Regions from separate parts of the Glutamicibacter sp. BW77 genome, predicted to be linked through region 1. Evidence: riboswitches for the same ligand, from Rfam matches in the RefSeq annotation. Region 1 holds a riboswitch; each other region holds the start of a gene.
What was found. A riboswitch is a leader RNA that binds a small molecule or an ion and turns the genes downstream of it on or off. The one in region 1 is predicted to bind thiamine pyrophosphate.
Positions count from the first base shown of each region.

Region 2: linked by a shared signal. The riboswitch ahead of thiO (glycine oxidase ThiO) and the one ahead of thiC (phosphomethylpyrimidine synthase ThiC) in region 1 are both predicted to bind thiamine pyrophosphate.
Region 3: linked by a shared signal. The riboswitch ahead of thiM (hydroxyethylthiazole kinase) and the one ahead of thiC (phosphomethylpyrimidine synthase ThiC) in region 1 are both predicted to bind thiamine pyrophosphate.

Region 1 is NZ_NRGT01000082.1:22,331-30,296, reverse strand. Features, by position in the region: gene CIK74_RS16715 (SDR family oxidoreductase) at 1-138, opposite strand, end outside; gene CIK74_RS16710 (glycerate kinase) at 845-2,014, opposite strand; gene CIK74_RS16705 (MarR family winged helix-turn-helix transcriptional regulator) at 2,124-2,564, opposite strand; gene CIK74_RS16700 (MFS transporter) at 2,658-4,106, shown strand; TPP riboswitch at 4,301-4,408, shown strand; gene thiC (phosphomethylpyrimidine synthase ThiC) at 4,406-6,148, shown strand; gene CIK74_RS16690 (SulP family inorganic anion transporter) at 7,181-7,966, shown strand, end outside.
Region 2 is NZ_NRGT01000060.1:28,223-36,188, reverse strand. Features, by position in the region: gene CIK74_RS09655 (GNAT family N-acetyltransferase) at 1-454, opposite strand, end outside; gene CIK74_RS09650 (ThiF family adenylyltransferase) at 477-1,622, opposite strand; gene CIK74_RS09645 (thiazole synthase) at 1,619-2,425, opposite strand; gene thiS (sulfur carrier protein ThiS) at 2,428-2,673, opposite strand; gene thiO (glycine oxidase ThiO) at 2,685-3,803, opposite strand; TPP riboswitch at 3,799-3,898, opposite strand; gene CIK74_RS09630 (GNAT family N-acetyltransferase) at 3,978-4,928, shown strand; gene CIK74_RS09625 (mechanosensitive ion channel) at 5,054-6,331, opposite strand; gene CIK74_RS09620 (OsmC family protein) at 6,652-7,095, opposite strand; gene CIK74_RS09615 (GNAT family N-acetyltransferase) at 7,100-7,603, opposite strand.
Region 3 is NZ_NRGT01000077.1:58,625-66,590, reverse strand. Features, by position in the region: gene CIK74_RS16100 (aldehyde dehydrogenase family protein) at 1-1,213, opposite strand, end outside; gene CIK74_RS16095 (hypothetical protein) at 1,299-2,828, shown strand; gene CIK74_RS16090 (GntR family transcriptional regulator) at 2,825-3,193, shown strand; TPP riboswitch at 3,229-3,323, shown strand; gene thiM (hydroxyethylthiazole kinase) at 3,313-4,107, shown strand; gene thiE (thiamine phosphate synthase) at 4,100-4,741, shown strand; gene thiD (bifunctional hydroxymethylpyrimidine kinase/phosphomethylpyrimidine kinase) at 4,738-6,174, shown strand; gene CIK74_RS16070 (solute carrier family 23 protein) at 6,204-7,475, shown strand; gene CIK74_RS16065 (sugar porter family MFS transporter) at 7,744-7,966, shown strand, end outside.

The sequences.
Region 1 (7,966 bases):
CGGCCTGCGGGACAAGGCAATAACTGACCATCCTGCGGTGGCGAGGGTCTCCACAAGTGCAGATCCTGCGATGCCCGTCGCTCCAACCACGAGCGCTGTGCGTTGTTCACTCTGTACCGATTTGTCATTGATTGCCATACTGGTGCCAAGCTACGATGCAGGCTAGATATTCCCGGCTGTCCGCCCGGTCGCCTGCTCGGAGCAATTCAAAAGATTATTCATCCGCGCGCGCCCACCCTGAGCGACTCGCTTCTGAAGCTACGCCACTCCCCCAACTCGGCATCTCAGACTCGAAAGATTGGCCTCAAAAACAGCTGAATTTCACGGTTCCTGGCTCCATACACACCACGATTTCCGGGCCGACCCAGATTGTTCGCCCTAGACTTCCCCTCCTACGCAACCAGCTACGTCCTGAACTACGCGTTCAGGAAGCGGACGGTTCGTGCGGAGAACAGGGGAGCCTCGCCGCGCCGTTACACAACAGTTCACCAGCCCATCGCGCATCGCGATCCAGGGCCGAAGCAAGAATCTCTGCATGCTCCTGTTCAACATCGCGTTTCACGTCACGGGCGTCTGGTCCTGCGCAACGCCCATAGGGCTGGATCCGGACCGAGGCGTTTGTGTCGGGTCCGTCTGCAGCGGCACACCACGGCCACTCGCCCAATTTGGTGTGAAAATCTTGGTGTGAAGGATTCAACTCAGGTGTGTAATCATTCGGGTCTTCTGCCGAACTACGCGGGGAGCCATGCGGACAGTGGCAAATATTACGAGGAGCCGGTGCGCGTGATCATGAATGCCGGATTGCTCAGCGCCGATCCGGCAAGCGCCCGAATAGGCGCCTACTTTAATGCAGGTAAGTGCGCGCCACCTGATATGCGGTGCGCCGGATGAGCTCCAAAGCCTGCGATGAAAGCTCACCGAGATCGGCCGGGCCCTGTGCTATCGAATAGGCTGCGAGAATTCCCGACTCGGCGAGCAGCTCCTCGGCAAGGTCTACCGATCCGGCGATCACGATAATGTCTGCATCTCTGCGCGCAGCTTGCAGCACCCCGCTGACCACCTTGCCCTGCAGGGATTGCGAATCCAGGCGCCCCTCACCGGTAAAGACCAGCTGCGCGTCGGCAAGAATCTGGTGCGCGTTCAAAGCCTGCGCTACCAGTTCCCACCCGGGCACGAGCTCAACCTCGCAGTAAGATCCAAGGCAGAGCGCCAAGCCGCCGGCGGCTCCCATGCCGGGCTGCTCGCGCAGCTTTCGACCGGACGCGGTTTCCAAGGTGTCAGCGAGCCGAGCCAGTCCCGCATTCAGTGCTTCCACTTCCTGGGGCGAGGCGCCCTTTTGCGGTCCGAAAACCGCGGCGGCCCCGTTTTCTCCCAGCAACGGATTGGTGACATCGCAGGCGATCTGCCATTTGACTCGAGAAGCTCGCGAATCCAGACCGGAGATATCGATGCTCGCCAGGTCGTTCAGCGCACCACCGCCCGCAGCCAATTCTTTGCCCTGAGCATCGAGGAACTTCGCACCCAGAGCTGCGAGCAATCCAGCTCCGCCATCGGTGGTGGCCGAGCCACCAAGACAAAGAATGATTCGCTGCACTCCAAGCTCCAAGGCTTGAATGACAAGTGGGCCCAGCCCAAAAGTGGTGGCTTGAAGTGGTTGCCGCGGTACGTCACTGACCTGGGGCAATCCCGCGGCTTCCGCCGCCTCGATCACGGCGGTCGTTCCATCTGCAGACAACCCGAAACGCGAGTTGACGGTCCTGCCCAGCGCATCGGTTGTTTCAACGACCTTCGCTTCGGTTCCCCAAGCGTCGATCAACGCATCGAGGGTTCCCTCGCCGCCATCGGCAAAGGGAACGGCGGTGATCGATACCGTACGGGCCACAGAGGTAGCAGCCGCATTCACCCCTGCGGCGATCGCGTCCGCGACTTCGCTGGCCCGGGCGCTGCCTTTGAAGGAGTCCGGAACGATTGCCACATTTAGTGGTTGGGCCGCGGCTGGCGTGCGCTGTGTCATGGACTCAACATTAGGTGCTCTTGAATCCCGGGAATATAGGCAGGCATACATACTTTTGAGCACCAGCGAGCTGATTTATATGCATTACGCACCCTTGACGCGTAGCCGACTACTTACCGCCCTGCTGTTCGCGGTAGTCCTCGATTGACGCGTTGAACTTATGCAGAAGTTCTGCGAATTTGTTGACTTCTTCGGCCGGCCAATCCGAGGTAATGCGGTCGATTGCGCTGACCGAATGCTCGCGAACCTCCGTGAGCCGCTGCTGCCCCAGTTCGGTCAAGGCAAACTTTCGCGCAACACTGCCCGCCGGATCGAGGATTCGTTCGAGATAGCCGTCCCGCACAGCGGTGGTGGTTTGACGTTGCAGGGTCGAGGCGTCGAGGAGAAAAACCGTGCTCATTTCACCGATCGACATCGGCCCCTGGACTTCGATGCGGCTCATCAGCAGATAGACGCTGCGATCCAAGCCATCACCGCTTCGGCGCTGCGCGATGGTGTAGCGGCTGAGCAGCGTTTGCTCATACTCGATATCTGCTGTGCGGCGTTTCATGTACCTAATTCTCCACTTCTACTCATTCGATCATACCCGAACATGTATTATGAACATTTTATGTATCTTACACATTCATTCTGAGAGGCTCTCGTGTCCAAACCCACCTCTGCCGGGATTCCCGGCTCAGGTCTAGCCGTCGCCGTTCTCGCCTCCGCGGGCATCGCTTCGTCGATCACCCAGACCATGGTCACGCCGCTGATCCCACAGCTGCCCGGCATTTTTGATACCTCAGCCTCAAACACCGCGTGGATCATCACCGCCACGCTACTTGCAGCCGCGGTGGCAGTACCAATTTCCGGGCGCTTGGGCGACCTCTTTGGCAAACGGCGCATGCTGCTCATCCTGGCGCTGCCACTGATCCTCGGTTCCATCGTGTGCGCCATGGCCCCCACGGTGGAGGTCATGATCGTCGGCCGCGCACTGCAAGGCCTAGGCTCGGGCATTGTGCCACTGGGCATCGCCATGCTGCGTGACCTTGTCCCGAAGGAACGCCTGTCTTCGGCCATTGCCACGGCCAGCGCCACGCTGGGCGTCGGTGGCGCCATCGGCATGCCGATTTCCGCCGCCGTCATTGATTTCGCCAACTGGCGCGCCCTGTTCTACGGCAGCGCGGTAGTCACGCTGCTGGTAGTTGTCGCCATCTGGAAACTCATTCCTGCCCTGCCGGCCGGCGCCGCCGGACAGCGCTTCGACTGGCTGGGCGCCATTGGGCTGGGCATTGGCCTGATCTCGCTCATGCTTGCCGTCTCCAAGGGCTCCTCTTGGGGCTGGGCGGCACCGCTGACGCTGGGCCTGTTCGGAATGGCCGCCCTCACGCTGTTGCTCTGGGGCATTTGGGAAACACGGACCAAGGATCCGCTGGTTGACCTGCGCACCGCTGTTATTCCGCGCGTGCTGCTGACAAATATCGCCTCGATTTTCGTCGGCTTCGGAATGTACGCCAGCATGCTGGTCATGCCACAGATCCTGCAGCTGCCGTCGCAGACCGGCTATGGCTTGGGCCAGTCGATTCTCGCAGCCGGCCTCTGGATGGCTCCAGGCGGCCTGATGATGCTGGTGCTCTCCCCTGTCGGCGGGCGGCTTTCCGACGCACGAGGCCCGAAGTTCACGCTGGTACTTGGCGTTTCGGTCATCGCCGTCGGCTACTGCCTGACCCTGCTCGGCATGGGTAGCGCGTGGAGCCTGATGCTCACCAGCCTCGTCATCAACGGTGGTGTGGCTCTGGCCTACGGCGCCATGCCGGCGATCATCATGGGCGCAGTCCCCCGCAGCGAAACGGCTGCGGCCAATGGCTTTAACACGCTGATGCGTTCGCTGGGCACGACCACCGGCGCCGCGGTCATCGGCCTGGTGCTGGCCCAGATGACCACCGATTTCGGCGGAGCTTCACTACCGTCAGAATCCGGATTCCGCGCGGCGCTGATACTTGGAGCTGGCATTTCCGTGGTCGCGGCCATCTTGGCGGCCTGCATTCCCAGCGCCGCGAAGAAGAGGGCGATCGAAGTCGACGCGTCGCAGGAACTCAGCCTGAACAAGTAGTCACCCCGGCTCTTCGGAATTGCCGAGTTTATGCTCAGCTTTGACATAGAAACCCCGGGTAATGTCGTAGACACCTCCTTGAAGGTGCGAGTGATGATCGTAAGGCTCCCGTTGGATATTGCCCAACGGGAGCCTTTCACTTTAAAGTTTCTCGTCTTCCTTGCAAGTCCACGTTGCCAGTCGTGATACCTTGTTTGAGACCACACGGGTGCCCTCGCAGGGGCTGAGATCGGGCTAACGCCGTCCGCGACCGTTGAACCTGTCCGGGTAATGCCGGCGAAGGAAGTGAGTTTCCCACAGTGGAACAATTTGAACAGCACTCTGCCCACACCCTTGCCTACCGTGAGTCTGTGGGAATTTCGGTTCCTGTCACGCAGATCCAGCTGGCAGATGCCCCCAACGGCGAGCCGAACGAACCGCTGCAGGTGTACCGCACCAGCGGCCCGGGGAGCGACCCGACCACGGGGCTGAAACCATTTCGAGAGTCGTGGATTCGTGAGCGTGGAGATGTCGAGACCTATGCCGGGCGTGAGCGCAACTTGCACGATGATGGCAGATCCGCGGTCCGCCGCGGCACGGCGAGCGCCGAATGGGCCGGGCGCTCGGCACCACCGTTGCGTTCGGCACCCGGGACTCGGGTCACCCAGATGCACTACGCACGGCAAGGGGTCATCACCCCGGAAATGCGCTATGTGGCCCTGCGCGAAGAATGCGATGTCGAGCTGGTGCGCAGCGAGCTAGCGGCCGGCCGGGCAATCCTTCCGGTGAACATCAACCATCCGGAATCCGAACCGATGATCATCGGCAAGGCCTTCTTGGTAAAAATCAACGCGAACATCGGCAACTCGGCGGTGACCAGCTCGATCGCCGAGGAAGTCTCCAAACTCCAGTGGGCTACCAAATGGGGTGCCGACACGGTGATGGACCTTTCCACCGGCGACGATATCCACACCACCCGTGAATGGATCATCCGCAACTCGCCGGTTCCCATCGGCACCGTCCCGATCTACCAAGCACTAGAAAAGGTCAACGGCGAAGCGAACGAACTGACCTGGGAGATCTTCCGCGACACGGTCATCGAACAGTGCGAGCAGGGCGTGGACTACATGACCATTCATGCAGGTGTGCTGCTGCGCTACATCCCGCTGACCGCCAACCGGGTCACCGGAATGGTCTCCCGCGGCGGGTCGATTATGGCCGGTTGGTGCCTTGCGCATCATCAGGAGAATTTCCTTTACACCCACTTTGACGAACTCTGCGAGATTTTCTCTCGTTACGATGTCGCATTCTCCCTGGGCGACGGGCTGCGTCCAGGCTCCATTGCGGACGCGAATGATGCGGCCCAGTTCGCCGAGCTGGATACCTTGGCGGAGTTGACCAAGCGTGCCTGGAAATATGATGTTCAGGTGATGGTCGAAGGCCCCGGGCATATCCCTTTCCATCTGGTGCGCGAGAATGTGGAACGCCAGCAGGAGCTTTGCGACGGGGCGCCGTTTTACACGCTCGGCCCGCTGGTCACCGATATCGCTCCGGGATATGACCACATCACCAGCGCAATCGGCGCGACCGAAATCGCCCGCTATGGCACCGCGATGCTCTGCTACGTCACGCCCAAAGAGCACCTGGGCCTGCCCAACCGGGATGATGTGAAGACCGGGGTGATCACCTATAAGATTGCGGCGCACGCGGCGGATCTCGCCAAGGGCCACCCGGGCGCCACGGCGCGGGATGATGCGCTGAGCAAGGCGCGCTTCGAATTCCGCTGGAATGACCAGTTCTCCCTTTCACTGGACCCCGTTACGGCGCAGGAGTTCCACGACGAGACGTTGCCGGCGGAACCAGCGAAGACCGCGCACTTCTGCTCAATGTGTGGCCCGAAATTCTGCTCCATGCGGATCTCCCAAGACATTCGGGATGAATATGGATCCGCCGAGGCACAGGCTGCATTGGCCGGGATGGCTGAGAAAAGCCGGCAGTTCCTTGAAAGCGGTGGCAAGGTATATGTCGGGGAAGAGATACCTGTTGGACCCGGCACGCTCTAGAACCGGGAAACCCGAAGCGCAGCCAAAGTGCCTGCACAGAAAGCGCGCTTAGAGTTACAAGTACCTCATTGAAGGTGCGAGTGATGATCGTAAGGCTCCCGTTGGATTGTATCCAACGGGAGCTTTTCAATTTTGGCCGTTCAACCCACTGTGCGGCACGAGCCCGGCGGTTCCCACCCAAGGCCAGGACTCTGTCGACGAAATGATCGGCAAACTTTTCCGGTCGCTCCGGTGTCGATTGCCGAGCGGGCCGACAAGACCTTAGACTCAAAATTCCGCGCTTGCCCGAGAAGCTCCAATAGCCAACACCCAGATCATTTACTCGGTAGTTCTTTTTCTTTCGCCTCCAGATGGATCCTAGGTCCCGGCGCCAGGTAGTTCGACTGCAAGCTACCCGTTGCTTGAATACCGAGCCAAACCAAAGCTCCAGCATAGAGTCGTATCTTAGAGTGGAATTACCTCATTGAAGGTGCGAGTGATGATCGGGAGCATCCCGCCGGGCAACCGGCGGGATGCTCTTGTTAATCGGCAAGATAATCCTCGTCAGCGGGCCGATAGTTGATTGTCGGGTTATCTCGCGGAATTACTCAGCTCAAGCACAGAGTCGACTCTTAGTCTGGAGTTACCTCATTGAAGGTGCGAGTGATGATCGTTAGAATTCCCGCCGGCTTAGCCGGCGGGAATTCTTGGTTAAGCCGGGCGCCCTCGAGCGGCGAGGCATTTCGTAAGAAAACGGTGGTGGCAATTGGGCTCCGACCATGTCCCTCACGCCCACACCACGGTGCACACGAGCTTCCCGGGTTGAAAATCCCACACCGATCGCCAACAGAAATAAAACGTTGTCCACAGAGGCAGCGTAGTTCGGGGGTATTCACCGAGACCCTAAGCGAAGATTGTGTTTGGTGCTGCTCGCCTCGGACATGTAGTACGCATCATGCACGCGGCGCTGGCTGAGGCTTCGGCAAATGAGATAATTTTGTCAGATCCCCTCCGCATTTTCGATTCGGGGATGTCTAACTGAATGGAGCCCCTATGGCGACCGTGGCCACCGACCTGACCCCGCTAGAGCGCCAATCCGTATGGCGCACGCTGAAGTCTCCGAGGCTTCTGAAGACCGAGCTGCTCGCCGGGCTTGTGGTCTCCCTAGCTTTGATCCCGGAGGTAATCGCCTTCTCGATCATTGCCGGTGTGGACCCCCGAATCGGTATTTTCGCCTCGTTCACGATGTCGATCGTGATCGCTTTTACCGGTGGCCGTCCTGCAATGATTTCCGCGGCCGCCGGCGCGGTGGCCCTCGTGGTTGCTCCCCTGGTGCGAAGCCATGGGGTGGACCATCTGTTTGCCGCGGTCATTCTGGCCGGAATCTTTCAGGTCGTCCTCGCCCTGCTAGGTGTGGCGAAGCTGATGCGCTTCATCCCCAGACAGGTGATGCTCGGCTTCGTCAACGCCTTGGCCATTCTGATTTTTCTCTCACAGATGCCCGAGCTGACGGCAGTGCCGTGGGTCGTCTGCCCGCTGGTGCTGCTCGGTCTCGGCATAGTCTATTTCTTCCCTAAGATCACCAAGGCGGTTCCCGCCCCGCTGGTCGCGATCGTGGTGCTGACCCTGATCACCGTGTTCGCCAAGGTCACCGTGCCTACGGTGGGAGACAAGGGAGAGCTGCCCGATTCGCTGCCTTTCTTCATCATCCCGCAGGTTCCCTACACCATGGAGACCTTGAAGGTAATCGCGCCCTATGCGTTGGCAGTCGCATTCGTTGGCCTGCTGGAATCGCTGCTGACGGCCAAACTCGTAGATGACATCACCGACACCCCGTCA
Region 2 (7,966 bases), on a different contig from region 1:
CGCCGCAGGCGATGATCGTTGCCTGTGAAGCAACGTTCTGCTCATCACAGGTTACCAAAGCCGAGCGCACACCGTGGAATCTGAGCTCTGTTAACGCAAATTCGCACAATTGTGTAGCAAAGCCTTGGCCGCGGAATTCCGGGACCACACCATAACCAAGGTGTCCGCCGACCTCGCTCAGAAAATCGTTGAGCTCGTAACGCACCGAGATACGTCCTACGAGCTTTCCTTCGTGCACTCCGACGAATAAACCGCTGCGCACCCACCCTTCGGGGATGAATTCGCCGCTGCTCCCTTCGCTCATGCGTTGCACGTAGCCGCTCCAGCTTTGCCGGGCTGACCATGTCGGGAGAAAATCAAAATCATCGTCGAGCAATGCGTGATGAGCGGCAATTGCTTGCTGCTCATCGGCTTGGGATAGCTCTCTGATCAGTAATTTTTTGGTTGACTCCATGCCTTCAGTATGTCAGTACTACCTAGTAGTTCACGACCTGACCACGAATCTCGGCTAACCAACGCAGTGTTCCGCCGCGCAGGCTAAGCACCGGGGCAAGCGTTGCTGGCCTCGCCGCGTTGAGTGTGAGCGCGGCGCGAACCGAGCGTGCCCCGGTTTTACAGACGGTCACCACCTGGGTTCCTGGCTCCCAGTGAAACTGCGTCCAGAAGTCACCGGACAATTGGTCTAGGGGCAGATGAATACTGCCCTCAATAGTTGCCAGCGCACGTTCCCATGGTTCTCGCACGTCGAGCAATACCAGTTGGCCTTGGGCTCGCAACTTTTCTACTTCTGTCACGTCGATTTCTTCGCCCGACACAACCACCGAACAAGACTGAGGTTCATAATCGCCAAGTTCTCGGACCGACGCACGCTGTGGGTCGCGGTCAAAACTCAAAATCTGCACGCCGGCGGTCAGCGCATCGTAAAGCCATAGTTTCCCGGTTAGGGGTTGTCCCACTTTGGTGATTATTTTTAGCGCTTCGGTGGCCATTAACGATCCGACCACCCCGCACAGCGCACCAAATACCCCACCTTCGGCACAGGACGGTACCGAATCAGCCTCTGGCATCTCAGGGAAGATATCGCGCAGCATCGGACCGGATTGCGGATCAAATACCGAGACCTGACCCGCAAATTGGAAAATTGTTCCCCACACCAAAGATGTACCGGTAATTTCCGCGGCATCGCTGGAAAGGTAGCGCGTCGCAAAATTATCGCTGCCATCGATCACCACATCGTGTTCGGCAAAAAGTTCCACCGCATTCTCTGGTGCCAAATATGTGGCATGACAGTGCACCGCAACCTCACTGTTGAGCTCAACGGCAAGGCGTTGCACCGACGCAACTTTCAGTGCACCCTGATCCTTTTCACGGTGCAAGATCTGGCGTTGCAAATTTGAGAGTTCCACACTATCCGGGTCGATGACGCTGAGTTGTTTAACCCCAGCGGCGATCAGATAGCTGGCAATAGGACTACCCAATCCCCCAGCGCCGATAATCAATACCTTGGCGTTGGCGATACGGTTTTGCCCGGTGATTCCGACTCCTGGCAGAGTCAGGTGTCGAGAATATCTAGCTAGTTGCGTCGCGGTTAGCTCCCGGGCAAGGCTCGGTTCGGCGCTCACGAGAAGTCACCAATGAGCGCCTGCATCATCCCGGAATCTGGCGAGGAAGCCAGCGCAAGGTCGCGTTGCACGATGCATCCGGCCAGCCGTGCCGCGCGACCTGCACGGACGGCATCACGCATGGCGGCGGCCATCAAGGGTGCGTTATTGGCTCGCGTGACCGCGCTGGCCAACAGTACGGCGTCACAACCCAGCTCCATGGCTTTGGCCGCATCCGAGGCGGTACCTACCCCGGCATCTAAGATGACCGGCACCGAGGCTCGGGCGGTAATAGTGGAAATATTATGTGGATTAAGGATCCCTAAGCCCGAACCGATCGGGGCACCAGCTGGCATCACCGCCGCTACACCCAACTGCTCTAATCTCATAGCCATGACCGGATCGTCATTGGTGTAGGCGAAAACCTGGAATCCGTCATTAACTAGTTCCTCGGCAGCGGTAAATAGTTCAATTGGGTCCGGAAGCAGCGTATGTTCGTCGGCGATGACTTCAAGTTTGATCCAGTTTGTTTCCAGAGCTTCACGCGCCAGCTGGGCGGTGAGTATCGCATCCCGCGCGGTGAAACAACCGGCGGTGTTCGGCAGTGGGCGCACAGAATTGCGAGCTAAAAGTTCGTACACCGAACCACAGCCAGCAGCGGCGAAGTGCCTGATCGAAACCGTAGTCAGCTCCGTACCTGAGACACGGAGCGCTTGTTCTAAAATATCCAGCGAGGTCGCTCCCCCGGTGCCAAGAATGAGTCGAGAAGCGAACCCTACCCCGGCAACTTCAAATCCATCGTTGTCCATCGTAAGTTTTTCCATCTTCAGCCTCCCTGCGCTGCGGTGACTAGTTCTACTCGCTGGCCAGGCTGCAACGAAAAATCATTCCACCCACTGCGTGGCACCACCGCAGAGTCCACCGCGACCGCAATGCCCAGACGTGATCCATCGCTGGCTCTGCCTTCGTCGGTGATTCGTTTTCCGGTATGTGTGGCGATCAGTTCACGCACTGTGCTGTTGGCGGGCATGGTGGTGGGTGTGGAGTTGAGGAAAAGTTCTATTTGTTGCATGTTTTTGTCTCCTAGAAGGTGCTGGTTTGCAGGTGGACTTCGCCAAATCTTTCCGGCGAGACTGCGGCGAGTAGATGCGCGTCTTGTGGGTCATCGAGCAGCAACCCGGCGCCGACCCGTGCTCCGAATGGGGCTAGCAGCACCCCGTGTCGCGAGTAGCCGGTTGACAGGACGAGCCCGGCATCCAGCCGGCCAATCAGCGGCCTGTCGTCCGGGGTGGTGGGACGCGCACGGACGATTGCTTCATTCAGCGTGGTATCCACGATGCCCGGCACAAGCCTGCGCGCATTGTCCAACAACGCATGTAGTTGTCCCACGTTGACCTGCTCTTGTCCGTCTTCCCTGCTTGACGCACCCAGGACCAAACTTCCGTCGGCGCGTGGGACCAGATAGACCGGTTCACGGTGCACAATCCCGCGAACAGTTCGCTTGATCAAGGGGAATCGTGTTGAGCCTTGCAACCGTAAGATATCGCCATAGACCGGGCGTAGCGCGAGGTTTGATACGCCCGGAATTTGCCCCAGACCGGCGGCCAGAAGCACTTGGTCTGCAGGGATTCGCAGCCCGCTGGAGGTGATCACACCGCAGGTTTTTGACCCGTGACTCAGGAGCCCCACCACGGTCTCGTGCACGATGGAGGATTCAAAGTAGCTGATCAGAATCTTCAGCAAAGACCGTGGGTCCAATTGTTGATCTGCGGCGCAGTATATGGCGCCAGCAATGTTTGTCGCCAGCGCAGGTTCAAGTTTGCGTGCGGCGCTCGGCATAAGTCTTTCAGCGCTGAACCCTAAAGAATCTTGTAGCCGCTTTAATTCCAACAGCGCATCCATATCCGCCAGTTCGGCGGCGATCACCAAAGTCGAATTTTCAACGTAAGCAGCGCGCTGGCCGGTGGCCTGAAAAATTCGATCAATAAATTCGGGGTAGGCCTTGGCCGAACAGGACATCAGCCTGTGAAGTTGGTCCTGGCCCCAGGTGGTTTCGGCAGTTGGCGCGAGCATCCCGGCGGCCGCATGGCTTGCACCTAAACCGGGAGCCGGATCAATGATCGTGACTTCAACACCGCGAGCGCGAAGTTCGAAAGCTGTGGCGAGACCGATAATTCCGGCGCCGACAATGACAGTGTGCACGAAGGCAATTCCTTCCTACGGCGGCATGACCCGCATCAGGTGTAGCGGTCGGCACAAAGCCCTCTCAGCCCTTAAGGGCTCCCGCGGAGTACTTGGATTATAAGCATGTCAGGGCTCACAATTACTAACTTCATGACTTCACAGCCATAGCTGTCCTGTGTTTTACTCGTTGCCATGCCCGAATTTTCTGTCCCGGGAGATTTATCTCCTGATCACTTGGTAGCCGCAAAGATCATTGACGGTGAAAAGCAATTGCTAACTCAGCGCATTCGCCACAATCAGCAGGAGCTCAAACGGCTACTTCATGAAGACTTCGAGGAAGTTGGAGCCTCCGGCAGAAACTACGATCGCAGCCAAATCATCAAACTGCTCATGGCTGAACCAGTAGACCAATCACCTACGTTCCAATTGCTCGAGCCGCGTATCCAACAGCTCAGTGAGACTCTGGTGTTACTACGCTGGAAAACCGGCGCGGACACCCCGAGCCAGCGCACCTCGCTGTGGATCCATTCGGCCCATGGTTGGCAGTTGCTCTTCCACCAAGGAACCAAGCTGCCCAAGTTCCCCGCCGATGTCGCGACCTCACCTTATGTCGCGTCAGAGGCTCAAGCTTTTGTTCGTCCGTTGCGTCCTAGCGATGCACCCCAAGTTCTTGAGGCTTTTTGTTCCCACCCCGACATGGCGCGGCAAGGTGAGGTTAAAAACCTTGTCGAGGCAGAGAACTACATTCAGCAGCTACTAAAAAATCCTGACCAACAAGTACCACTAGCGATAGTTCAAGGTACCGGATTAGTCGGTCTAGTCTCTGCGAGTATTGACTCCGGAAATCGCAACGCCTGGGTCTGGTATTGGATGCATGCGGCGCATCGCGGTAGCGGATTAGCTAGCCGCGCACTGGCTGCTTTGGCTGACGAGCTTTTTACCGCCCATCAGATACACCGTTTGGAGTTGGGCCTGCGGGTGAATAATCCTGCATCTAAAAAGGTCGCCGAGCGTTGTGGTTTTGTGCTCGAAGGCCGGGAACGGGACAAGTTCTTAATCAACGGCGAGCGTATCGATGTTCTAAATTATGCTCGGTTGATCACCGACCAAGCACCACCCATCACCGCGCTGGCTTTGCACTGAGGTACGGAAGGATCAATAGTCCAAATCAGACTCGAAAATGCTGGACGTCGCGGCCCATTTTTGGGCAGTAAAAAGGTGGAACCGAGCAATCGGTCCCACCTTTTTGATGCGTCAAGCCCTAAGTATTAGAACTCGTCTGGTGTTGTCGGAGGCGTGGTTGGTGACGGACGAGTTGGAGTCGTCGGTGCCGGACGAGTTGGCACGGTACCGGTGCTAGCCGGTTCGTCCAACTTGTTCAGATCGATCTTCTCCAAGGTACGTGCCGCCGCATCGCGTCCACCCAGTCCGAAGGCTAGGGCTGCTGCTAGTGCCGCACCAATCACGATGGCACCGAAGGCCATGTTGATGATCGAGTCGGCCAGGCCCATGTACTTCAGGCCCATCGCCACGAACAGTGCGATGGCGGTGTAGCGGACAATCTTCGAAGCCGTAGTATCACCCATCAGTCGACGGATGACGTTAGCCAAGACGAAGCCAATCGCGATGATCACTGCGCCGAAGACGACCTTGCCGCCCAGCTCCAGCACCTCGTTGAGGATATTGGTGATTGCCGGGAAATTCAGCATGCTTGCTGCCATCACAGCGAAGAACAGGATAATTGCGATCTTCACGATGGTAGCGAGGATGCCTGATGCGCTCTGGCTTTCAGGGACGACTCCCCAACCGGCCACAACGCGGTCAGTACCGACACCACGAAGCGTGGATTCGATCAGTTTGCCTACGAACTTAGCAATTAGGAAGCCCACTGCCAGAAGAATCAGCGCCATGATGACCTGTGGAATGGCAGTCAGGACGATCTGCAGCATTTCCTGCGCAGGTACCGAAATAGCGGCGATACCAAGAACCTGAAGTGCAGAAATCGAGACAACCAACAGGATCAGTGCAAACACGATGTTGGCGATGACATCAACGATGGTCCGCTGGGTGCGAATTGAAGTTTCCGGATCAACCTCTTCGGCATCTCCGGGGGTAACCTTTCGGACCAAAGCGCTGAAATCAACAGTGCCCAGACCGGTCTGGATCAGCTGCTTGATGACGTTAGCGATCACGTAGCCGATGATGAAGATGAATGCTGCACCGATGAGGTTCGGCAAGAAGCCCATGACTCCGCCGAGCAAATCTTGAACCGGAGAGAGCACCTCGGTCAGCGCGAAGACCTGGAGAATTGCAACCAGGCCAAAGAGCCAGACAATCAGACCAGCAACTTTACCCAGGGAGTCGCCGATTTGCTTTCCATCGGTGCCTTGTTTTTGGAGGAACTTGATCTTGGTGACGAGTTTGGAGACAGCCCATTTAACAACTTTTGCTATCAACCAAGTAATGATGAGAATTACTAGCGCGATGGCTATTTTTTGTAGCATCGACGCCCAGTCAATGTTTCCTAATACGTTCTGAGATTGCATTACTGCTCCTTCAACGTGGGGATGTTTTAGACCCTACGACGAGGATTTTTTGCTGACTAGGGCAAACTAGCGACAAGGGGTGGGTAACTCGAAGAATTTCACGTATTCCACCTTCGGATTCAGAAGTAAAAGCAGTAAGATTCTACGCTTTCGATAACCTTCTTCGCTTATAACCTACGAATCCAGTGATACTTAAAATTATTTCCAGATCCTAAAACAAGTGACCAATATGTGAGTTCCCTGTATAGATAAAAGTAAAAACCCGCCATGAGCAATGCTGAGCTATGGCGGGTCAAAAAATTCATTTAGTGCAGGTAAAACTAACTTTTGGCTATCTCACTGGTGACCTTGGCGCCCAGTTCGACCGTGCGGGAAACGGTGCAATATTTATCATGTGACAGCTTGACGATACGTTCGACCATACCTGCAGCCTTACGCCCCTCTTCGGTGTCCGGGAATTTGAGATCAAACCCGAGACGGATGTCCTCCATCCGGCTGGCGCCATCCTCAGTGAGCTTGTCACCCGATGCTGTCACCTCAAATTTCTCTGGCTCGCTTCTCCGAGTCGTGGCAACGTCAACATCGATACTCGAACATCCGGCGATGGCCGCCAAGAGAAGTTCAACCGGGGTCAGCAGCCCCTCGGCCTGTCCGAACTCAATACTCGAACCGGTTTCGGCACTCGTGGCCTTATACGTACGTGATGCGGTCCGCACTACACTGACTTCACGGACTTCACGGACTTCGCGACTATTTTCACTCATAGTGTTATCGTCGCATGGCCTTGGCGCCGACACTGGCATGACGCAGTAAAATATTCGCCGCGGGTTCGGTGCTCAACTCTTCCTCTGCAGATAGTTCAAATCCACAGCTGCGGAAGAAATCGATTCCTGCGGCATTCTGCGCACTGACTACCATCTGTACATTCGTTTGTTTCGAATGGGCGAATGCCGCCAAGGCTCTGCCTACGCCAATGTGGCGGTGTTCGTGGTGAACCCACAATAATTCGACCCGCTCATCTCCCATGGCCATAAATCCGACGATTTGTGTCCCGAGCTGAGCAACATACACCAGAGCACGTTGTGCATAAACGGTTTCGAGTGTGGAGGCCACCGAATTCAGATCATTAACTGAGAGAAAATCTCGCCGCCCCTCAACCGAGGAGCGCCAGACATCTAATAGTTCCGGCACTTCTTCAACCCCGGACCAGGGACGGATCATCAACAATCCATCCGCCGAACTCGGCGATTGTTCGCCAGGCTTAGAACTCACTGAATTTTCCTCCTTCAACAGTTCCAAGGCACTTCCTACTGCATCGTAACCTAGTGCTTTGACTACTCTCACATCAACTATAAAAATAGGCTCCACGCTAATAGGTGACCCACCGCAGTATTTGCCGCACTACCCTAGTCGCTGGAATAAGCCATCCACGCGTTACATCATCCGCAGTCTCCGGCGCCAACGCAGGCGAAGCGGGTTCCGCAAACATTTCCACTTCCGGGTCACGAATGATTGGTTCGCAATTGACCTGCTCAGTTTTCTGACCTGAGGCCGTCTGCCTCGAAAAGAACCGATTAATAATGCCCACGATCAGGCTTACACGCGCTACGTAGGACCCGTTAGGTCCATGGCGGT
Region 3 (7,966 bases), on a different contig from region 1:
CGCCCGCGCGCACCCGATCGGAAAAGATTGACTGCAGCCGCGGGGACTCACTCATCAGATAGGCAGCCAACGGGGAAGGGCGCGCCGCGATAAATTCGAGCGCCTCATCAAATGAGGACACCTCGATGACCGGCAGAATGGGACCGAAGATTTCCTCTGTCATCAACGGCGAGTCCAGATCAACGTTGCGCATGATGGTCGGTGCGATGCGCAGCGTTTGCTCGTCGTAGTCACCACCGTGGGCAACATCGCCCGAGTCGAGCATGCTCACAAGTCGGTCAAAGTGGTTGCGGCTGATGATGCGCCCAAAATCCTGATGGTTGATTGGATCCTTGCCGTAAAAACTGGTGATTGCCTGGCCCAGACGGTTAATCAGTGCATCGGTATCTGCGAAGGACAGCACGTAGTCCGGAGCGACACAGGTTTGGCCTGCATTCATGAACTTCGCATAGGCCAGACGCTTGGCGGTTGGCAAGAGGTGGTTATCAACCACGGCTGGGCTCTTGCCACCTAGCTCCAGCGTGGTGGGGGTCAGATGTGTCGCCGCGGCCTGCGCCACGATGCGGGCGACCTTTTCTCCGCCGGTGTAAAAAATGTGATCCCAGCGCGCTGCAAGGAGCTCCGTGGCGGTATCCACACCGCCCTCGACTACCGCATAAACCCGGGAATCCAGATACATCGGTAGGAGTTTGGCCAACACCCCGGAGGTAACCGGGGCGAGCTCGGAGGGTTTCAGTAGCGCGGCGTTACCAGCGGCGATGGCAGCAACTAACGGGGCGAGCATCAACTGCAGTGGATAGTTCCACGGCCCAATAATTAGTACTACGCCTAACGGGCGCGGCTCGACCTTTGCGATGGCCGGTTGCAGTGCGAGTGGCACCTTCACGCTAGTGGAGTCCATCCACTCTGCGAGGTGCTTCTGGGCATGGTCAATTTCCGCTCGGACCACGTCAATCTCGCTGAACTTTGCTTCCGTGGCCCCCTTCCCCAGATCCTGATTTAGCGCATCAACGAACTCCCCGGTACGTTCTGCCAGCATTTTTTCTAGGGCGCGTAGCTGCCCGGCGCGAAAACGCCGCGGGTGAGTGATGCGTGTGTCCGCGGAATGACGCAGATGTTCTAAGACCGCTGCAATACGCGAGGGATGTTCATCGACCGGTGGCGCAGAGTCGCCGACGGGATCGGGCAAAGGATTAGAGGTGAAGAGACCCATGGGTTGATGCTACTTCATTAGCTGCCAAGACCTTCCGTTTGTATCATGTAGTTGCTACATTAGTTTTCAGCCAACGAAGGAAATTATGGATCAGCTCTCCTCCGCCACATTCGGAATCGCAATCGGTGCCGCCTTGATCTACCTGTGGCTACGCTTAGTAGCCCAGCAAGACAATCGCCCGGCGCTCACCCGAGCACGCTCGCATTCCTTCTGGTGCGCGCTGATCGCTTTCTTCGTCTGCACTTCTGGCTCGGCCGGAGATCTCAAAAATACCGTCACAGGAACGGGCATTGGTGTCGCGGAGGTTATTGACGCCATCAACCCGGGCCTCTGGTTACTGCTGATCTACCTGCTGGGACTTTATTCGTGGCCGAAGTCGGTCACCGCCGTGCGTGCCGCCTCATTGGAACCTCGCTCGGTGTTCACCCCGTTGCCCCGGGCGCTGAGCCTGATTGCAGTGCTAGTATTTTTTGGCTCCGCAACCGCACTATTCTTCATCCGTGATGTCGCAGGATATCCGGCACAATTTGCCGTGGAGACCTTCGATTCCACGGGCGGCGGCGGGACTCTGCAAAGCGCTCAGGAAGGGTTGGCTGAGGCCGCAACACTCATCCCGTTATATTCTCTGAGCCTGGCTTCGTTAGGTCTTGCGCTGCTTATCGCCACGGCCTTGATTCTGTTCCGCAAACCATTGGGATCGCTGACTCCCCACGACAATCAGGTAATCCGTGCGGTCTGGCTGAATCGACTCTTACGCACCGCAATCCTTGGCTTCGCCACCGTGGGCGTGGCGGCACTGCAGTACAAGTCTTCCTGGTTACTCAACCTGTACCCCGAGGCAGATGATTATCGGATATGGCAGAACGTCGGAAATTTTGCGATGTTGCTCATTTTCATTCTTGTGGCCGCGTGGGCACCTCCCGCAAACTTTGTTAAGAATGCGGACACCGTGCCGAGCAGCGCATTTTCGCGCATGCGCGAAAATCTCTTCTCCCTAGGCTTCATCACCACCGCACTCAGCCTGGTGGGGATGGCCCTGATGCCATGGTCCAGGCAGGCCGAAATTAGCTTCGACACACGCCCCGGGGAGGATGCCCCACAGGTGATGCTGCTACTGGCCGGCTTTGTCGCCCTGTACCTCGCGTTAAACGCCGGGTACTTGGGATATGTGCACCACAGCTCCAAATCCGTTCACCACCAGGCACGAAATATCCGGAACCTTCCACGCTATGTATATATACTTGCCGGGATTTTGATCATCGTCAGTGGCTATCTACTGATCAACCCCCCATTAAAATATTTCTGGGGGCTGGTCAAAGTCGGTCCGACTTTTGCACTGCTCATGGTTCTCGCGGTCCTTGTGCTGACCGCCGGCTACATCTGGTGGGCTCGACGGGTGTCCCTACCCTGGCAGGTCAGTGCTGAGCAAGAAATTTGGTACCGTCGGGTGCTGGAATTTCGAGCGCTGCGTACCGGGACCGCTGCCATCTTAATGATGCCGGGCTGGGGCTATGCGCCAGCCCCGTACCTGTGGGCCGCTGCGGTAATCGTGTTTTGTTGCCCGGCGGTCATCTTCCTGGCTCGGCCAGCGGCGAAGGTACGTCAGCTGGTATGAGCCAACATATTTTTGTGGATCTGAATGCTGCATTGCCACCTTATGCGCAGATCCGCACGCAAATTTCTTCCCTCATTTCGCTCGGCGAGTTACCTACGGGCAGTAAGTTACCCACCGTGCGCGCGTTGGCAACCGATTTAGGAGTTGCTTCGGGAACCGTGGCGCGTGCCTATAAAGAACTTGAAGCTGCCGGGCTGGTGACCTCCCGCCGGCGTGCCGGAACCGTGGTTAACTCCGTGCCCGCTACGGAAGAGATTAGCAATGAGCTGATTGAAGCGGTGGATAAAGTGTGGCGCTTAGCCCGCGAACAAGGCATCGACGAACTGACGGTCAAAGCGCTCGTGCAACGCCGGACGCGAGGATGAACTTGATGTTCGAGCACTAACCTGAGTACGCTCGACCCAGTGACACGGGGTGTCGGATTCACCGACTGAGATGAGACCCGTCGAACCTGAACTAGTTCAAACTAGCGGAGGGATGTCGCATGACTCTAGTGACCGTTGCCCAAAAGTATCGGCAACAATCACCCTTGGTGTTTTGCCTGACCAACACTGTGGTCACAAGTTTCACCGCCAATGTACTACTAGCTTCCGGTGCGGCCCCGGCGATGACAAACCTTCCGGGAGAGGCCGGTCCTTTCGCAGCCGTAGCGTCCGCGGTATTGGTGAATCTAGGCACGCCGAGCACCGAACAACTACGCGCAATGGACGAAGCGGTGCGCGGTGCGACCAAAGCGGGAACACCTTGGGTATTGGATCCTGTGGCAGTGGGCGCCTTGCCGGTGCGCACCGAATTCGCCCGAAAGATCCTTGCCCAACACCCCACGCTAATCCGCGGCAATGCCTCAGAAATCCTCGCACTGGCTGGGTATCAGTCCACCGGGCGCGGAGTAGACGCGCAGGACACCGTATCCGCAGCGATCTCCGCAGGACGCGAACTGGCCCAGAATTACGGGAGCGTGGTGGCAATTTCTGGGGCAGCCGACGCGATTATTGATGCCACGCGCACCACCTTGGTGCATAGCAATGGCATCGGCCTGACCGGGATAACCGGGGGTGGGTGCGCGCTGGGCGCGGTGTGTGCCGGCATGCTGGCGATCACCGATGACCCGTTTGAAGCAACTATTGCAGCTCACGGCATGTATGGCCTGGCCGCCGAGAAGGCGTTGGCGCTCAGCCGCGGTCCGGGAAGTTTTGCCTCGGCTTTCCTCGACGAACTCTCATTATTCGCCCCGGAAGAACTGCTCAATCTGCGCCTTCAGGAGGCAAACCATGCGTGATCTCGGAATTTACCTCGTGGCCAACACCCAAAGCTGCCAGCCACGCAGCACCCTAGAAGTTATTGAGTCAGCGGTAGCCGCTGGAGTTCAATGGGTGCAGTTACGCGCCAAAGATGAAAGTGCTCGCGAATTTTTCGAACTGACTTGTGCCGCAGCACGGCTCACCGCCGGCAAGGCAGAATTACTGGTCAACGATCGGATCGACGTGTTTTTGGCAGCTCGCGCCGCCGGCGCCGCGGTCACAGGAATTCACATCGGCCAGAAGGATATTCCGGTTTCCTACGCCCGGAAGATCATTGGTGAGGGAATCATCGGTCTGAGTGCCTCCACCGATGAACAGCTTGCTCACGCCAATGACCAGGCGCAGTACCTAGATTATTTGGGGGTCGGCGCGATTCGCGCTACTCCCACGAAAAAAGACCATCCGACCCCAATAGGTTTAGCTGGTTTTGCCCGAGCCGCAGCACTGACCACACTGCCCTGCGTGGCAATCGGCTCGCTCACCGCAGCCGATGCGCCAGCATTACGAACCGGCGCGGCAGCCGGTATGGCCGTAGTGCGCGCCATCTGCTCCGCCGAGGATCCGCATTCGGCGAGCGCCGAACTGCTCAGTATTTGGGAGGCAGCCAAATGAGTCCAAACATTCTTTCCATCGCCGGGTCCGACCCATCCGGGGGTGCGGGGATCCAAGCAGATCTGAAGACCATCGGAGCCAATGGCGGATACGGCATGTGTGTGATTACCGCACTCACCGCGCAAAATACCCACGGCGTGGACGCAGTGCTGCCCATCGATGCGCAGTTCGTGGCTAAACAACTCACCTCGGTATCCCAGGACGTGCACATCGATGCGGTCAAGATCGGGATGCTGGCAAATTCGCAGATTGTCGCGGCGGTTGCTGCCTGGTTAGAAACGCTCAGTGCTCCGGTGGTATTGGATCCGGTAATGATCGCCACGAGCGGGGACCGGCTGCTGGAGACTGATTCGGCCTTGGACGCGTTGTTAACCCGGGCAGATGTGCTCACCCCGAATACCGCGGAACTTGCCGCGTTGCTCGGCGAGGAACAGGTCAGCAACTGGGAAGAATTGGTGGCACAGTCTGGACGTCTGGCTGCTAAATACTCGGTGCTGGTGGTGGCCAAAGGCGGGCATCTTCCCGGCGACAGGTGCCCCGATGCACTGGTTGGCCCCGAGGGGTTGATCGCCAGTTTTGATAGTCAACGGCTGTCCACAAAAAACACCCACGGTACCGGTTGTACGCTATCTAGCGCACTGGCCACACAGTATGCGCTGCTCGGCGACTGGGCCGCCGCACTGGGAGCAGCCAAAAACTACCTTCATGCGGCGATTGCCGCGGCCGATGAGCTCAAGGTGGGCAGTGGACACGGCCCGGTGAATCACTTCGCCGCGCTACTGCCGCCAGTGTACAGCGACCCGATGGCCCAGTGGTGGCGAGACATTGGTCAGCTGCGAGAAGGCATCGATGAGCTGCAGTTTATTATCGAGCTCTCCGCGGGAACCTTGGAACGCGAGAGATTCGAATATTATCTGGCCCAAGATGCCCTCTATCTGCAGCGTTACGCGCAGGTGCTCACGCAAGCCAGCACGCTAGCCCCGCAGATCGAGGCGCAGCGGTTCTGGGCTAAGGGCGCGCAGGGGATCTTGGAAGGTGAATTGCAGCTGCACCGCAGTGAATTGCGTAATTTATCTCCCGAACCGAGCGACACCACGCTGAACTACGTCAACCATCTGAGCTCCTGCGCGGGAAACTATGCGGAACTGATCGCCGCGATCCTGCCGTGTTATTGGATCTATCAGGACATCGGCAACCGGCTGAGCGCCGCAAACCATCCCGGTCACCGTTATGAGAGCTGGCTATCCACCTATAGTTCGGTCGAATTTGATGAGGCCACCGCGCAGGCGATCAACATGGTGACCGAAGCCTGGCAGCTTGCCGACCCGGCCACCCGGAGCAGAATGTGGGATGCGTTCAGGCGTTCGGCCGAACATGAGCTGTCATTCTTCGCGCAGTCTCATGCCCAGGGCGTAGACTTCTCTACGGCCTAAACGCGGGGCTACGAATTCTGGAGGAACGCATGAAGTGGAGCATTCACGGCAACGGGAAGACCATCACCGAAGGTGAGGTTGTTGCCCCGGATGAGCGGCTGCATTGGCCGCAGACCATTTCCATCGGAGTCCAGCACATTCTGGCGATGTTTGGCGCTAGCATTTTGGTGCCAACATTGACCGGTTTCCCGGTCACTACGACCTTGCTGTTTACCGGTGTCGCGACCATCATCTTCTTGCTGATGACCAAGAATAAGGTGCCCAGCTATTTGGGTTCCTCTTTTGCGCTCATTGCCCCGGTGACTGCCTCTACCGTCGGTGACGATTTCTCTGCGGCGCTGGGCGGCATCGTGATGACCGGCGCAGCGCTGTTTATCGTCGGGTTGATCGTGGCCAAGACCGGTACTCGCTGGATTCATGCGCTCATGCCCCCGGTGGTCATGGGTACCATCGTCGCGCTGATCGGCCTGAACCTGGCTAGCGCTACCCTCGCGCCGATGCGCGATTTCCCCGCCACTACCTTCTTGACGGTGCTCGCGGTGGTGCTGTCCACCGTTGCGTTTAAAGGTTTGCTGGGCCGCTTGTCTATTTTGGTGGGCCTGGTTATCGGGTACTTAATTGCGTTGGTTCAGGGCCAGGTGGATTTCACCCCGGTAGGTCAGGCAGCTTGGCTGGGCCTGCCCGCATTCCACACTCCGAGTTTCGACTTTAATGTGGCACTGATGTTCCTACCGGCGGTCTTCGTATTGATTGCGGAGAACATCGGTCACGTGCGCACCGTGGGTCTGATGACCGGCAAGGATTTATCGAAGTTTAACGGCCGCGCCTTGATGGCCGACGGCATCGGCACCGTGGTGGCAGGCGTTGGTGGCGGTTCCGCGACGACTACCTATGCGGAAAACATCGGCGTCATGGCTGCCTCGCGGGTATATTCCACCGCCGCTTATTGGGTGGCCGCAATTGCGGCCATGGCGTTGGCCTTCTTGCCGAAGTTCGGCGCACTGATCAATACCGTTCCGGTGGGAGTCATCGGCGGACTGGGGATCGTGCTGTACGGCATGATCGGTATCGTTGGTGCCCGCTTGTGGATCGAGGCGAAGGTTGATTTTGGTAACCCGATCAACTTGATGACCGCCGGCACCGGCCTGATCATTGCGATCGCAGTGACCCAAGACTTAGTCTTTGGCCAGTTCCAGATGGGTGGTATCGCGCTGGGTACGATCGCTACCCTGGTCGTTTTCCATCTGATGGCTACCGTGGCAAAACTTCGCGGAACCGACCTGACACAGGTTGATGCGTAGCTTTTGAACCGATCAACGGACCGGCATTGTGACGATGTTCACAGTGCCGGTTTTTGTTTAATCTTCAACCCGTCACGGATCACTGCTGGCGCTTCAGAATTTCGCATGAACCCGGGGTTGGTTTGCGTCGATTCCGCAGAGCCCAAAATCAAATTGTAAGGATTCTTTCCTATTTATGACGAGCGTCGCATTCCACGGCGGCCATCTCTGATGAAAAAGCCCCAAAGGGTATTTGCGACGGAGCCCAATGGCGATAGCATGAATCCTTGTGACTGCGACTACATCTGACGGAAAGATCTCCGCGCGACTCATTTTCATAGCCCTCGGTGCCGCCCTTGGCGGCTTTGTTTTCGGCTATGACTCTTCAATTGTTAACGGCACCGTGGACGCTGTCGAACACGAGTTTGGACTCAACGCCGTGACCATTGGTTTCACCGTGTCCTGCGCCCTGCTCGGCGCGGCCATCGGTGCGTGGATCGCCGGCATGGTCT